4 regions of the Alteromonas naphthalenivorans genome follow, and region 2 is predicted to be linked to each of the others. Evidence: predicted binding sites of a transcription regulator. Region 2 holds the regulator's gene; each other region holds the start of a gene.
What was found. Region 2 encodes sigma-54, which starts transcription at its own class of promoters, with help from an activator protein. Its sites were predicted from a motif close to GTTGGCACGNNNNTNGNNT; they were not measured.

Region 1 (4,217 bases), 2.3 Mb from region 2:
TAAAGCACCCGAAAATGCGTGGGTACCTGCTATAAGCCCAGCGGGTTTTATTATTTATAAAGGTGATTTACATAAAGGTTGGAAAGGGAATGGTTTCATTGGCGGCTTGTCTTCAGAAGCGCTAGTGCGGGTTACGTTTAGTCAAGATGGTCAAAAGTGGAATGTTGAAGAGGCGGAACGTTACGAATGGGGTAAACGGATTCGTGAAGTTGAACAAGATAACAAGGGCAACATATATGTACTTGAAGACAAAGAAGGTGGCCGCTTAATAAAACTTCGGCCCAATAATTAGCAGGCTAAAAGCGTATTAGGTTAAATTAAAAGAGCACAAAAAAGCCCGAGTAAATCGGGCTTTTTACCTACCAATCGGTCAAAATGCGTAGCGGGCATTTAGGCCCATAAATTCTACATCTACCGTTTTAGCCTGTTTCTTACTTGCTATTAATTACTGTGGGTTAGCAATTTTTCGTAGGCTTGCGTGAAGCCACTAAGAGAAAAGGGGAGTGTTGTTTGTTCTTTTTCTGTATTCATAAAAGCAACCATAAAGCGTTTGCCATTTTTAAGCTCTGCTAGCATGGTATCGTCTGCAACCATATTGGTTTCGCACACTTTAGTGTCACATTGCTGAATACTAACGCGAATTGGCTTACTTTCATCTATTTTTATCCCTAGACCATATTCTTTCGCCGCAGTATTGCTAAACCTGAGGGTAACAATAGGTAGTTTTTGCGAAGAAATCGCAATATTTATAGCACCTACAATACCCGCCTTTTCCTTGTTGCGAGAAATTAAAACTTGGCTAATGAAACAATGTTTATTTTTACATTGATAGCTCCACCTTTCTGAGACGCTGCTTTTTGAAGACATTGAAGGCGTAGTTGATGTAGATGTTGAACTCGAGGATGTTTGTGCCCCAGGATTGAGTGAGAATATGAGATAAAAGGCGGCAAATGTCGCAAATCTGGTCTGCGATAATATGAAACTCATGGTCAATTTCCAGTGTAAACAAAGAAGGGGCTGCGAAGCCCCAAATACGTAATTAACATTAACCGCTAGCGGATTTATTTAGTTCTTTTGCGAGCGCGGATGGCGAACAAACCAAAAGCAGAAAGTAGTACGAAAAACATTCTAGGCTCACTTACTGATGTTGGGCTAGCAACAAATTCAGTAATGGGAGTTTGTGTCATAACTACACCGCCAGTATCGACGAACGACAAACCAGTAATAAATGCCAATGCATCGTCTGGGTCAATCATGTTCGTAGTGTCTATACCCAAAATACGAAACTCAGTCACGCCGTCAGGACCAAAGAAGTACTCTTCTTCGGCTGTAAGGTTGTCAGCGAACTCCCAACCAGAAGTACCCATCAACCATAATTCGTAATCAGCATCGAAGCCACTTGGTAAAATAACTGACGCAATCTCTGGACCAGACTCCACTACATAGTCGTAACCAATCGCTACGTCAGGGTCGATAAATATAACTTCATCATCTGTAATACTAAACTCGAATTCCCAACTGCCATCTACGTCATCTGAAGGCATGAAAGGGTCAAGCTCAGTACCCGTACCGTCGCTTCCAGATTGAGAGCCCGCTAAGGTCACTTCACCGTTACGAACAGAATATGACCATATACCGTCCTCGCCAACATTTGAGTTGTTAACGAGTTCTAGAATGTCTACCGTACCGCTGCCAGGTAACGCAATAAACTCTTCGTTAGGTAGATATACTCCGGCCTCTGATTGACCGAAAACAAGAGAAGTACCATCTAGATTTAATTCGAACCCTTCGTCGCGATAAGAAAGTTCATCGTAGCGAAACTCGATATCTATATCGCCAATTTGACCTGTATCGTCAGAGCGGTCGATGATTAGTGCTTGAAAGGTATTCTGACGATTGGTTTCATCATCGCCGTTAGCAAATGCATCTAAACTCATGTCTACCCACGTAACGGCAACAACATCTTCTGACGGTGAGCCGATATAGGTATCACCACAGCTTCCGCAGTCGTAGTTTCCTCTTGCCACAAAAGGGCTTAGTGTGGCTAAGACAGGCTCTAAATTTGAAAGTTCACTGCTAAATAAATCGATATTCCCATTTTTAAATGCTCTAAAGGTGTCAAAGTTGACTCCATCAATATTGACATTAAAGGGAAGATTGAACAGTGGCGCGAACTCCGTATATGTTTGTTCTGAGCCATAGTCAGCTTGGCCGCCCATACCTGAGATGATAACGTCAGCATGAGTTTGCAAAGAGAACGCGGCAAAAGAGAGAGACGCAGCAAGGAGTGTGTTCTTGAATTTCATTAAAAATTATATCCTTATAGATAGTTTCTTATTTTTATTTATAGCGTAGCGGGGGGAGTTAGCGAAATTCATGCCATAGATTAACTGGCTGATATATATGAATTATTTTTTTATTTCGATATAGATGATGAGAATGTGTAAGTAAAGCTGACGGTGTAAGTGCCTGATTGTATTAAATTTAATCAATTTGGGTTTGATGTAGTGCAGAACATCGAAATCTATGAATTAGTGGGGTCACTGAATTAATGGGATTAGAGTACATGATATGAACTAATCTCGGGCGAAAAGTACTCCGACCCCATTTTTATTTCTTTATATATCTATCAATTATCATCATCAGAAAAATTAATACGGGCTAATCGTTCTTGCTCTTCATCTGCGGCTGCTTGTATTTCTTCAAGAATTGCGTCTACATCAGCATCTTCACTGTCATCTTCAAATTCACCAGTAAGAACAGAGTTTGGCGTTAGGTTGGCTTCTTCAAACAGTGCCCACATTTCCTTGGCGTAGTTAGTTTTCAAAAGGTCGGGAGCAAACTCGCTGTAATAACGGCGAATATTATTAACGTCGCGGGCGAACATGGCCTCGGCGTTGTTGTTGGCTGACGCATTAACTGCCTGTGGCAAATCGATAATCACAGGGCCTTTGTCGTCAACAAGAACGTTAAACTCCGACAAGTCGCCGTGAATAATACCGGCGCAAAGCATAAGCATAATATTGTGCATCATGAGTTTATGCTGGGCTATTGCTTCTTCTTTGCTAAAGCTAACATGCCCCAACTGCGGCGCTACATCGCCGTGTTCGTCCGACACAAGCTCCATAAGCAGTACGCCGTCAATACAGCAATATGTGTCTGGTACACGTACGCCAGCTTCATTTAAGCGTGACAAAGCATCAACCTCAGCGGTTTGCCAAATCTCTTCTTCTATTTGACGTCCGTAACTAGAACGTTTACCCATGGCACGTGCTTGGCGTCCGCCTCGTACTTTTCGGCCTTCTTGATACTGTGCTGCTTTTTTGAAGCTGCGTTTAACCGCATCTTTATAAACTTTTGCACAACGAACATGTTCACCACAGCGAACAACAAAAACATCGGCTTCTTTGCCGCTCATTAAGCGGCTTAGTACTTCATCAATTAAACCATCATCGACGAGGGGTTGTAGGCGTTTAGGTATCTTCACTCATTGCCTGCTAAATTGAGTTGTATTTTCATCATCTTTAGTAAAAGTACTCTGTATATTTTTTTAATTGCTCAATCAGTATACCAGTGTTGAAAACTAAGAGCAGTGAAGTCGTGGCACTTTTTGACTAAAACTATCCTGCTCTTCCTTTTTTTTACTACCTACAAATATTCGAACATTATTGTTCGATATCGAACTTGATATGGAAAGCTGTATAGAACGGGTTTTCTTAAGCGTTTGAAATGTAACTGTTTTTATGTTTGGCATGACTTTTTCATTATCAGTTGAAAAGGGAAAAGGCAGATCACCATGAAAATAGAATTATCTCGGAAAAAAAATCTTAAACATTGGTATGTAATGGGGGCGTTAGTTTTGGCAGCGCTAAGCGCTACTATAATGCTAAACACTGAAGACGTGCTAGTGGTATCTAGCGGCGACGTAGACGTGCTAAAAGTGGAGCAAGGTAATATTGATTTATTCAGTCAGGCATTTGGCGAGCTGTTTTCAGAACAAGAGCGTTTATTAACATCACAAGCAGCGGGGAAAGTGGCAGAGATTTACCTGCGACCAGGCGCGCACGTTGAACCTAGCACGGTTATATTGTCGCTGGCCAATCCTGAGTTGAACCGTACTTACCAATCTGCAGTGGGTGACTATAATGCGCAAAAAGTTCAGCTGGAATCCTTTGAGTTAGAGCAGCAGAATGAACGTTTAGACTACCAGAGTCGAA
Region 2 (4,217 bases):
CTTCTACATGATTGTTGGCTTAGTTCCCCTAGATAAGGGCAAAATCAGTATTGATGACAGCGAATTAACTCACGAGCCCATGCACGAACGTGCTCGCCGCGGTATTGGGTATTTGCCGCAAGAAGCCTCTATTTTTAGAAAATTGACGGTGTTTGAGAACATCATGGCTATCTTGCAAACCCGTAAAGGGTTAAGTTCATCAGAACAAGAACAAGAAGCCGATGCGCTACTTGATGAATTTAATATCAACCATATACGTAATAGTACGGGTATGAGTTTATCCGGTGGTGAACGCCGCCGAGTAGAAATCGCACGAGCATTAGCAGCCGATCCGCAATTTATTTTGCTTGATGAGCCATTTGCTGGTGTTGATCCTATATCGGTTAATGATATAAAGAAGATCATTCAACATCTTCGTGACAGAGGAATTGGAATCCTCATCACCGATCACAACGTAAGAGAAACACTGGATGTGTGTGAGAAAGCGTATATTGTGAGCCAAGGCGAACTCATCGCGCAAGGGACGGCAGAACAAGTTTTAAGTAATCAGAAAGTAAGGGATGTATACCTAGGAGAACAATTCAGGCTATAGTTACTGTAACCGAATTGTCATTTTCAGTTTTAAGCACGGGTATATTCACAACAAGAGTTTAAAAATAAGACGTAGATGAAACCATCTTTACAGCTAAAGTTCAGTCAACAACTTACCATGACACCGCAGTTGCAGCAGGCAATCAAGCTGCTGCAGTTGTCTACGCTCGACCTGCAGCAAGAGATTCAGGAAGCACTTGACTCAAACCCTCTTTTAGAAGTTGAAGAAGGCGGTGATGACCACCCGGTTGAGAAAAACAACATGGATGGAGACGACCCTTCTGTGGAAGCGGCTCCCACTGCATCTAGCGATTCGTTGGAAGCTGGTGACGCGCTTGAAAAGAACGACCTTCCCGACGAGTTGCCAATCGACAGCACATGGGATGAGTATTACTCGGCCTCTTCTGCCCCCGCTCCTGGCCCATCTAATAATGATGACGACCAACTGTTTCAGGGTGAAACCACCGACAATATTCAAGACCATTTGCTTTGGCAGATGCGTTTAACCCCGTTTTCAGATACAGACCGCGCCATTGCTACCGCCATTATCGACTCCATCGATGAATCTGGTTACCTTAACGTACCCATTGAACAGATTTTAGAATCGGTAAACTCTGACGATGTTGAAGAGTTGGTAGAAATGGACGAAGTTGAATGTGTACTAAAACGTATTCAAATGTTCGACCCTATTGGTTCAGGTTCACGTACACCGCAAGAATGTTTGCTCGTGCAGCTTCGCCAGTTCTCGGACGATACGCCATGGCTGACCGAAGCCAGACAGCTTATTAATGAGTACTCAGACCTGCTGAGCAGCAAAGATTACCGTACGTTAATGCGCAAGAGCCGTTTGAAAGAAGATCAACTTCGCGAAGCCATGCGCTTATTGCAAACGTTGAATCCTCGTCCTGGCAGTGCATTAATTACTAAAGAACCCGAATACGTTATTCCTGATGTTTCGGTAAACAAAAAGAATGGCCGTTGGGTAGTAGAACTTAATCCCGACAGCTTGCCAAAATTAAGCGTAAATCAACAATACGCTGCCATGAGCCGACGCTCTAAAAACAGCAGCGATTCGCAATTTATTCGCTCGCATATGCAAGAAGCCAAGTGGTTTATAAAAAGCCTTGAGTCAAGAAACGACACCTTGATGAAAGTAGCAAACTGTATTGTGCAGCAACAAATGGGCTTTTTCGAGCACGGCCCAGAAATGATGAAACCAATGGTGCTAAATGATGTCGCAGAAATGGTAGATATGCATGAATCCACCATTTCACGAGTCACCACGCAAAAGTATATGCATACCCCTCGTGGCATTTTCGAGTTGAAATATTTCTTCTCTAGCCATGTAGCAACGGAATCTGGTGGTGAGTGTTCATCTACCGCTATTCGCGCACTAATTAAAAAGCTTGTGGCAGCGGAAACGCCCAGCAAGCCATTAAGCGATAGCAAGATTGCTCAATTGTTGGCCGAACAAGGCATTAAAGTAGCCCGGCGAACAATAGCAAAATACCGGGAATCGTTATCGATTCCGCCGTCAAACCAACGCAAAAGCCTTATTTAAAGGCCTTGATAATTTAAGGAAGACGAAATATGCAAATCAACCTTACCGGTCATCATGTCGAAATTACTGATTCTTTGCGTAGCTATGTCGATACTAAGTTCAGCAAACTAGAGCGTCACTTTGATCACATATCTAATGTGCATGTCATCCTGAACGTCGAAAAACTCAATCAAAAAGCCGAAGCCACCATGCACCTTAGCGGCGCAGAAGTGTTTGCTTCATCTCATAATACAGACATGTATGCGGCGATAGACAGCATGATCGACAAACTCGACAGGCAAGTTATCAAGCATAAGGAAAAGCTGAAAAAGCACTAAATATTAGTATGGAAATTCAAGCCATAGTAAGTTTGGACCGCACCGAGTGTGCGGTTCAATGTAACAGTAAAAAACGTATTCTAGAGATTATTAGCGACATTGCTGCTAAAAATAATCCCGACATCGATCAGGCTAGTGTATTAAATAGTCTACTAACCCGTGAACGAATGGGGAGTACGGGTATTGGCAATGGTATTGCTCTGCCCCACGGTCGATTACCGGGCTTAGAACACGTTATCGCCATTATTGTAACCAGCAACCCTGCCATCGATTTTGATGCGCTTGACGATCAGCCCGTAGATATATTCTTTGCCCTATTAGTGCCAGAAGAGAAAACAGAAGGTCACTTACAAACACTCGCTACCGTGGCGGGTAAGCTAAGTGATAAAGAAACGGTGAAAGCCATTAGGCGGGCCTCCACCAGTGATGACATCATTACGGCTTTAAGCTAAAAAAGCACTGCACCATATTTTAAAAGGGAGAAATGCAGGTGAAACTGATTATTATCAGTGGTCGATCCGGTTCAGGAAAATCAGTTGCGCTACGTGCCCTTGAAGATTTAGGTTACTATTGCGTAGATAATATTCCGGTTAACCTTCTCCCTACTCTGACCCATACCGTGGTTGATGAATATGACCAAGTTGCGGTAAGTATCGATGTAAGAAACCTACCCAAAAATCCAGCGGACTTGGTAGAGATCTTAGATTACCTACCCTCATCGTGGTCTATGACCATTGTGTACATCGACGCGAGTGACGATGTACTGGTGAAGCGTTTCAGCGAAACCCGCCGATTACATCCGCTAGCTAAGCTCAACAAATCTTTATCTGAATCGATAAAAGCCGAATCAGACTTGCTTGCGCCTATTGTTGAGCGCGCCGATTTGTACATTGATACGGATAAACTCACTATTCATCAACTCGCAGAGCTTATCCGCGAACGAATTCTAGGCAAGAAAAGCTCTCGCCTAGTATTGGTGTTTGAATCGTTTGGCTTTAAGCACGGTATCCCCAAAGACGCCGACTATGTATTTGACGCCCGCTTTCTCCCCAACCCGCATTGGGAACCCGATTTAAAACACTTAACTGGTTTAGATGCCCCCGTAGAAGTATTTTTAGGTTCCCAGCCTGTTGTAACCAAATTTATTTGGCAAATTCAGAACCTAATCACTACATGGCTGCCACACTTAGAACGCAATAACCGTAGTTATGTCACCATTGCGATTGGTTGTACCGGCGGTCAGCACCGCTCAGTATTTATTGCTCAATCGTTAGCGAAAACCTTTGGCGAAATGCATCCCGATGTACAAATTCGCCACCGCGAGTTAAATCAGTAATGACAATCGAAAAAACACTTACCATAGTCAATAAATTGGGCTTACACGCCCGCGCTGCCACACAGTTGGTTCAATTAGCCAATCAATTTGACGCAAAAATCGTGTTGGTGAAAGGCGATAAGAAAGCCGATGCTAACAGTGTGCTGGGCTTAATGATGCTGGAAAGCCACCAAGGTGAACAGGTAAACGTTGTGGTTGAAGGTAATGATGCCGAAGCGGCATTAAACGCCATTGAAACGTTAATTGAAGGCCGTTTCAACGAAGACGAATAATGCAGCTTCCAATACGACTGAGAAATTCTGCTAAAAGCCGTCTATAATTTCACCATACGGCTCGTAATTGTCTGTACCTACTGCGCTTTTGTCATGACAGCGTCATGGCAAGTGCGATATCCTACCATTATTGAAATTCC
Region 3 (4,217 bases), 2.3 Mb from region 2:
CCCCCCGCAGTTAGGGCAAACGCCTTGCAATATTCCCTTCAAACAATCTTCGCAAAATGTACATTCGTAAGTGCAAATGTAAGCCTTTGATGAGTTGGCAGGTAAAGATGCATTACAACATTCGCAATTAGGTTTAAGTATCAACATAGAGGTATGCCCAGATGGTTGTTGATAACGATATTATGCCTGTTTGTACATGGATGGTAGGGCAAAAACTTAATCTTAGCGGGTCAAAAAGGACATAAGTAAGAAATAGTGTGTTTTAAGGTAGGCAGTGTACTCTACTCTTATTTTCAAATATCATGACGCCAAATTTAATGCGTTGTGGGTTCCCCTTTTATGTCATTTAGCGCGCTAGGCCTGTGTACTGAACTTTTAAATACCGTTGCTGAAAAGGGCTATACCACCCCATCTCCAATTCAGCAGGAAGCCATTCCAGCAATATTAAGTAAACAAGACCTTATTGCGATTGCACAAACAGGAACGGGGAAAACAGCGAGTTTTTCACTGCCTATTTTGCAGCTATTGGCAGACAAGCCTCGCTCTGAGCCTAACTGTGTACGCGCGCTAATCATAGCTCCTACTAGAGAGCTTGCCGCACAGGTTGCCCAGAACGTGGAACAATATAGCCAGAATCTAAAAGTCCGCTCAACCGCCGTGTTTGGTGGCGTGCGAATTGAACCTCAAAAATATGCGTTAGCCCAAGGTGTAGACATTCTCATCGCAACACCAGGGCGCTTGCTAGATTTGTATGAACAAGGTGATATTAACTTCGAGCACCTTGAAATATTGGTGCTAGATGAAGCCGACCGCATGCTGGACTTAGGGTTTATTGACCATATTCATCACATACAAAAGCTTCTGCCAGAGAAACGTCAAACGCTACTCTTTTCAGCCACGTTTTCAAAAGAAATTAAAACATTAGCAACCACGATGCTGAACACCCCTAAAACTATCGAGTTAGCTAGGGCTAAAGATCACATTGAAAAGATTACGCAAATATTGCATCCGGTAGATAAAGAGCGAAAAAACGAGCTTCTTATTCACCTTATTGAAAATAATGACTGGTCTCAAATATTGGTATTTACGCGTACCAAACGCGGCGCAGATGAGTTAAGGAATGAACTTGAAGCGAAAGGTATTGTTGCAGAGTCTATTCATGCCAATAGAACGCAGCAAGCACGCACATTAGCGTTAAATGGTTTTAGAGATGGCAGCATTAAAGTACTGATTGGAACAGACCTAGCCGCTAGAGGCATTGATATTCAGCAATTGCCATGCGTGATTAATGTCGACCTGCCCTATGTAGCTGAGGACTATATTCATAGAATTGGCCGTACAGGCAGAGCGTCGTCAGAGGGCTTGGCTATTTCGCTATTCAGCGACGACGAAGCAAAGCAGCTAAAAACCATCGAACGTCTTCTTGGCAGGCAATTTAAAAAGACCTTCATTGCCGAATTTGCGCCGAAGCCAAAACCGAAGCCACCCGCTGCTAAGATTGAAGAAGACTTATACGGGAATTTTGAGGCTGACGACAAGCCGAAAGGTAAAGGTAGATCGAAAGGGCGTAGAAAGCGTCGCTAGTTTAGCGCTTCATCGCTCAAAAAACACATCAACTAAATCGGCAAGGGTTTCTTCCAACTCTTCTTCGAAAACATCAATATCAATATCGAAGCTGTTCATATACTTGTCAGCATTTTCACGCGATACCGTAATGTTCTTCATCTGAAACTCTAGCTCAGGAAGTGATTTGTCATATCGAGGTTTAACAACCCAACGCAAACAGTGGCCACGGTTGTCTTTCAGTTTTTGTTTAGCAAAAACACAGAACTCCTCGACATAGTCTGCTCCCTGCGGCCCAAGGCAGCCAGGTTCAATACGACACATCACCAACAACTTTTTGTACAGAGGGAGTCGAGTTTCCATTTTATCTTTCAATAGTTTAAAGATTTGATTATCGGCAAATTTTGTTTATTTTTCCAGTATGGAATAGAGCCCGCGCACTTTTGGTAAGTATTGAGTCAGTGAGATGAGTTTTGGCAAATACTAAGAGAAGGTTGAATGAAGGCACATCACTTTAAATCTCACCTCAGCACCTTAAGACTAAGGTATAAGAAGTTCTATCTCACTCTGTCAACTTTCTTTACAATTGACGTTAAAATTAAAAACAAACTCTTTTAATTCATGAGGTTAAATGATGGCCCAATCCATGCTTAAGTGAAACTTAACGTATTATGGAGCTTAACTTAAATGTTGTCGTTAAAGCAGTTGGTTTGTGTTGTTTTATGTGTGTCGTCAGCAAATGTGCTGGCTACAGTTAGAGTCGTCGATTTTGATTTGGATGCAAATCTAAATAAAATTCAAAATGGACAGGTTATCGATGACGAATACGCTGACTGGGGCATATTAATTTCAAGCTGTAATACGAACGGTGCCGCCGCTGCTGGTACAAATAGAGTTACGGGCGTGTGTAATGACGATTCAAATGCTACTAACCCAGATTATAGCAGTAGACAGGCAGCTTTTAATACGCAGGCTAACAACACTCAAGATCCTGACCTTGAATTTGACAAGGTTAACGGTAGCTGGTTAGGCGCTATCTCGGGCGATGAGTACGATCAGCTCACCGACTACAAAAGCTACTATGCAGACATCAAAGCTCAAGCGGGAACCGGAGGCGGCTTATGGTCTCGCCCTGGGAATGCGTTAATTTTAAATGAGCATGCTTGCGATGCAATAACGTGCACAAACCCAGATGATGAAGCGACGCGTCCCGGTGGTTTCTTTGTATTTGATTTTACCAATGGCCCAGTAGATGTTCTTAATTTAGACTTTTTCGACGTTGAAGGGGTTGAACGTACAGATACAACGTCGCCTCAAAACCTCATCTACTTTTTTTATGCCGACGGCACATCAGGCAGCACCCAAGTGCTAGCGCCAGGCAACAATGAATACGCACGAAAAGACTTTGTTTCTACGGAATTGGCATCGCTGTACACTAACGTAACTAAACTGGTAGTTAACCTTCCAGGCTCAGGCGCCATCAATAACCTTATTGTAAAAGCCACAGAAGTTCCTGAACCCGCAGGCATAGCGTTGTTTTTAAGTGCTGGTTTAATATTGCTAAGACGTAAAAAGTCGAAATAGCTTTGCTACAAATGAGACACTACGGCGCTGTAAAGCGTCGTTTTTGTTTATCCACTTTACATTCTTACGTAAACTGAAATTCCTATCTAGGCCAAATGGTTGCTTCATGTATTACAATCGTCTTGTCATCATCACTTTAATTTTTCTGCTGTTTTCTGTATCGAGCAAAGCTATTGAGGTTGAAGAGCAGTATTTTGAGTCTGCTTTAGAGTCCATGTCACAAAAAGACACGGAAAGCGCATATATTCATTTGAAGAATGCTCTTGCGGCCAATCCAAGCCACGTGCCCTCGAAGATATTAATGGGAAAAATACTCTACACAAAAGGTTTTTTTGATGCTGCTTTACAAGAGCTATATGATGCGGAACAACTAGGGGCTGATAAAAACCTCACCGCAGTGACAATCGCGCGAGCATTACTTGTGTTGAAAAGTTACTCACGTATTTTGGGTATTGATACTTCTAGTTTGAAGCAAGATATAGCTTTCGAATTACTGCTGATTAAAAGCAGCGCGCAGCATCAAACGGCAAAGCCTGAAGAAGCCATACAATATTTAAACCAAGCAAATGAACTACAACCCAATAGCTTACGCGTTTTACAAACTTATGCATCCCACTACCTCTACATAGGCAATTTTGAGAAAGCCAAATCTTATATCCAAATAGCATCAAGAGAGTATGGAGAAAACCCTCAAACACTTCATTTACGCGGTCAGTTAGCCTATCAACAAGGTAATACACAAGAGGCGGTGAGTTTCTTGGAAAACGCCCACTCTTTGTCTGCTGAAAACCCCATTATCATGCGTTCTTTGGCGAGTGCCTATATGGCTATAGACAGTAATGATGCCGCACTAAAAATTGTCCAAACAATAGTAGATCAAACCCCCGGGGACCCTTACGTTAAATTACTTTTAGGGCAGCTTCGCGCTAAGAACAATCAAACCGAGATAGCCAAGCAAGTATTCGACGAACTTTTAGCAGCACTAACTTTATTGCCTGAAGATATTATGCAAAGTAGCCAAGAGCTGCAATTTATCAATGCATTTGCGTCGTACTTAAATGAAGATTATG
Region 4 (4,217 bases), 130 kb from region 2:
CAGGGTGTCTATCACATGCACCTTGATCATAAACATTGTCGTGTGAATGAAAGTTTTCCTGCGTTCGAAGCGCTGTGCTTTCGAGGCGATGGAGGAGATCCGGAAGTAAACAGTGAACGAAAAACCGAACTCTATGTCACGCGCAATGGAAGTACCGAAGAAATTATTCTTCCAGAGTTGACAGAAAAAATGGCCCTCAAAGATACGCAAATGAACGTGAACGATATGCTCGCGGTTTGGCGAGGTGAGACTTCGCATCTTTATGGGGAACAAGCCATTCACGCAACCCTAGTGAGTTACCTTATCTTACTTGAAGGGTATGACGTAGATGAAGCGAAAGACCTTGCCACAAAACTCTGGGTACAACGAGATAAAACCGCGTTACCCTTCACTCAGCATTAGGCCATTTGAAGTTAATGCTGTTGTCTTAGAATCAAATTATTTCCAAATTCTTCTAATAATTAAGTAACTTGTAAATCCTCTGCTATCTTTAGATCAGCCAAGTAAAGCAATAACGACTTTGCATCCTCGCTTGCTCTCATAAACGTTATGGGAAGTTTGTGTGAGCGAGATGCTATACCCGAATGTCGAGGAGCACGGGATGTTTTTTAAGAATAAGCAATTATTAGAAGAAGTAGAGCGTTTACGCAAAGATGTTGAATCATTTCATACGGTGGAAAGTGAACTCAGGGCTGAAATGCTTTATGTCGAATTGGATAGAAACGGCAAAATCAGTAAAGTGAACGACAGCTTTTCAGATGCAATAGATTTTTCATCTAATGCGCTCGATGGAAAAACCATGGATAGCCTCATTCCTCAGGGAGTGATGGGGCAGCCCGCCACGAAAGAGTTTATTGCCGCGATTAAGCAAGCACAGCATTGGCACGGTGCGATAAATCTTGCTAATGCTAATGCTAATGCTAATGGTGAAGACCGCTGGTTCAGAGGTATATTGCAGCCAATTACTAACGAATCCGGTGGTGTAGAGCGTATCGCGCTGTACATGGCAGAGCAAACCAAAAATATCAATAAAAGTCGTGAAATGAACGATATGCTAGATGCATTAAACCGTTCCACCGCGGTAATTGAGTTTGACCTGACAGGCAAAATTCTTAAAGCTAACGATAATTTTTTATCGACGATGGGCTACTCATTAGAGCAAATTCTTGGAAAGCATCACAAAATATTTTGCCCAGCGGATGAAGTTGACACACCAGAATATCGTCAATTTTGGAGTGACCTATCGCAAGGAAAAATGTTTTCAGACCGTTTTAAGCGGGTAGATAGTCGAGGCAATGATGTATGGTTGGAAGCCTCCTACAACCCTATTAGGAACGATCAAGGCGTGCTTTATAAGGTTGTTAAATTTGCTACGGCGATCACCGAACAAATGCAAAGAGAATTTGCTATATCTGAGGCCGCTAATGTTGCTTTCAATATATCGGAAGGTACGGGAGAACAAGCTCAAAAAGGTAAAGAGGTAGTGGGTAGTATGGTGCGAATTATGGGGGAGCTCACTTCGCAAATGGGGACAGCTAGCGAGGGGATTCGCGAACTCGACGAACAGTCGCAAAAAGTGGCTGATTTAGTTAAAAGCATCAGTGGTATTGCCGATCAGACCAACTTACTGGCGTTGAATGCGGCAATTGAAGCCGCCAGAGCGGGCGACCAAGGAAGAGGCTTTGCCGTTGTTGCTGATGAAGTGCGCCAACTTGCGTCAAGAACCAGTACTGCCACTGAAGAAATTGTCAGTGTGGTAAATGAAAACAGAAAGCTTACCGAAAATGCGGTGCAACTTATTGAAGCGGGCCAGGAAAAAGCGAGAGAAGCGCTTGAGTACTCGACTGAGTCGGGCAAAGTCATGAACGAAATTCAAAATGGCTCCTCAGAAGTCGTAAACGCCATTGGTCAATTCACCCAACGGCTGTAAAGCCTGAAACGATAAATAAAGCACTGAGGGGGAGTGTGGTGTCTCCCTCGTGTTTCTATTCTCCTCCCCGCTGTGCATCAACCATCCCTATGCCGTGCATCGAACACTTCTAGTGCAATAAACGCACTGTTATTGTTCAGGCAAAAGAATGATTACCATTTGTGTTTTTGCTAAATCCTATTATTTCAGTGTGTTAGGGTTTTGGCACGAACTCTGCTTTATTAATGGCAGTTATACTATGAAGCAATACCAAAACAAAAAAGTACATTGAGTACTGGTAGCAACAACTAACACCCAAACAATAAGTTCGCCTGTACCTCATTAACTAATGATTACAGGCTCGGCATCGAAGCCCACCAAGCGCGACGTTTATTCGTCTACGCTGGTGGGTTTTTTTTTGGCTAAAGGAAACATAAATGACCAAGTTTAAAAACGTTTCAATGCTCAAACAAATAAAGAAAAAAATGACAGCAGGCTTAACCGCTGCGATAGCCCTTTCTTTTACCTTAGTCGCGCCACTTGCTAGCGCTCAAAGCGATGAAAAAGTGGGTTGGCCAGAAAAAGAAGAATTAAAATTTGGTTTTATCAAACTGACCGACATGGCGCCATTGGCCATCGCTTATGAAAAAGGCTTTTTTGAAGACGAAGGTTTATATGTCACCTTAGAAGCCCAAGCAAACTGGAAAGTATTGCTTGATAGAACCATTGACGGTCAACTTGATGGCGCTCACATGCTAGCAGGGCAACCTCTTGGCGCAACCATTGGTTTTGGTACCGAAGCGCATGTTGTGACAGCGTTCAGTATGGATCTAAATGGTAATGGCATCACTGTTTCAAACGAAATATGGGAAAAAATGAAAGCCCATATTCCGGTAGAAGACGGCAAACCTGTTCACCCCATTAAAGCTGATTATTTAAAGCCAGTGGTTGAAGAATACCGTGATGCAGGTAAGCCGTTTAACATGGGTATGGTTTTTCCTGTATCGACGCATAACTACGAGCTTCGATACTGGCTTGCTGCCGGTGGTATTCACCCAGGCTACTATGCACCACACAAAGGTGACAATGCTGGGCAGATTGATGCTGAAGCTTTGCTGTCGGTTACCCCTCCTCCTCAAATGCCAGCTACGATGGAAGCCGGTACTATCTATGGGTATTGCGTAGGCGAACCTTGGAACCAGCAGGCGGTATTTAAAGGTATTGGTGTGCCGGTTATTACCGATTACGAAATTTGGAAAAACAACCCAGAGAAAGTATTTGGTGTAAGCCAAGCGTGGGCCGATAAGTACCCGAATACTCACATTCGTGTGGTTAAAGCGTTAATTCGTGCCGCGATGTGGTTAGATGAAAATGACAACGCTAACCGACCAGAAGCAGTAAAAATCTTAGCGAAAAGTAACTATGTTGGCGCTGATGAAGATGTATTGGCTAACAGCATGACAGGCACCTTCGAATATGAAAAAGGCGATAAGCGTGAAGTACCAGACTTCAACGTATTCTTCCGCTACAACGCCACTTATCCCTTTTACAGTGATGCGATTTGGTATTTAACGCAAATGCGCCGCTGGGGACAAATTTCAGAGCCTAAATCAGACGATTGGTATAAAGAAACTGCACGTAAAGTGTATAAGCCTGAGGTTTACGCGATGGCAGCAAAAGCGCTTATTGCCGAAGGAAAAGCAAAAGCGACGGACTTCCCAACATTTGCTACTGAAACTGGCTTCAAACCACCTCAATCTGAATTTATCGACGGTGTTACCTACGACGGTAGCAAGCCAAATGCTTACCTTGAACAGTTTGGCATTGGGCTAAAGGGTGAAACTGTTCTTTAACAGTTTCACTGTCATACACAAATAGCGGAGAACAACATGAGTAAGATGGCAAATATATTAAGCTTTTCGCCAGCCAAATCACCAATGAGCGGCACCATGGGGGCGGTTTATAGTCGTGCGCCCGCTTTACTACTGCCTCTTATTGGCCTTTTGATGTTCCTCGCTATTTGGAATGGTGTGGCAAAAAGTATTGATACCTCGCTTGGGCAATTTCCTGGTCCTGCTCAAGTGTGGGAGCAGGCAGGTTCGCTTATTACTGAGCATAGTGCTCAGCGAGACAAAGCTGATGCGTTTTACACAAGGCAAGAAGAGCGCAACGCCGCGCGGGTTGCACAAGACCCAACTTACGAACCAAAAACTCGCGAGTTCACCGGTTCACCTACCTTCTTTGATCAAATATGGACAAGTCTTTATACCGTCATGGTGGGGTTTCTCATTGCCTCAGTGATTGCCGT

Region 1: a site for sigma-54 is predicted at 2,366-2,384, ahead of AMBT_RS02605 (nidogen-like domain-containing protein). Genes of this name have one in related genera too.
Region 3: a site for sigma-54 is predicted at 2,197-2,215, ahead of AMBT_RS02570 (PEP-CTERM sorting domain-containing protein). Genes of this name have one in related genera too.
Region 4: a site for sigma-54 is predicted at 2,131-2,149, ahead of AMBT_RS14910 (CmpA/NrtA family ABC transporter substrate-binding protein). Genes of this name have one in related genera too.

What each region holds. Positions count from the first base shown of each region.
Region 1 covers NC_015554.1:612,337-616,553, forward strand. Annotated here, with positions in the region: gene AMBT_RS02595 (PQQ-dependent sugar dehydrogenase) at 1-292, shown strand, start outside; gene AMBT_RS02600 (invasion associated locus B family protein) at 442-987, opposite strand; gene AMBT_RS02605 (nidogen-like domain-containing protein) at 1,062-2,306, opposite strand; gene AMBT_RS02610 (PA4780 family RIO1-like protein kinase) at 2,630-3,487, opposite strand; gene AMBT_RS02615 (efflux RND transporter periplasmic adaptor subunit) at 3,797-4,217, shown strand, end outside.
Region 2 covers NC_015554.1:3,296,378-3,300,594, forward strand. Annotated here, with positions in the region: gene lptB (LPS export ABC transporter ATP-binding protein) at 1-592, shown strand, start outside; gene AMBT_RS14390 (RNA polymerase factor sigma-54) at 668-2,152, shown strand; gene hpf (ribosome hibernation promoting factor) at 2,182-2,469, shown strand; gene ptsN (PTS IIA-like nitrogen regulatory protein PtsN) at 2,478-2,921, shown strand; gene rapZ (RNase adapter RapZ) at 2,960-3,805, shown strand; gene AMBT_RS14410 (HPr family phosphocarrier protein) at 3,805-4,077, shown strand.
Region 3 covers NC_015554.1:604,992-609,208, reverse strand. Annotated here, with positions in the region: gene AMBT_RS22100 (DUF1272 domain-containing protein) at 1-147, opposite strand, end outside; gene AMBT_RS02580 (DEAD/DEAH box helicase) at 340-1,584, shown strand; gene AMBT_RS02575 (hypothetical protein) at 1,594-1,887, opposite strand; gene AMBT_RS02570 (PEP-CTERM sorting domain-containing protein) at 2,251-3,147, shown strand; gene prsT (XrtA/PEP-CTERM system TPR-repeat protein PrsT) at 3,254-4,217, shown strand, end outside.
Region 4 covers NC_015554.1:3,422,783-3,426,999, reverse strand. Annotated here, with positions in the region: gene AMBT_RS14920 (glycosyl transferase family protein) at 1-402, shown strand, start outside; gene AMBT_RS14915 (methyl-accepting chemotaxis protein) at 602-1,930, shown strand; gene AMBT_RS14910 (CmpA/NrtA family ABC transporter substrate-binding protein) at 2,347-3,762, shown strand; gene AMBT_RS14905 (ABC transporter permease) at 3,799-4,217, shown strand, end outside.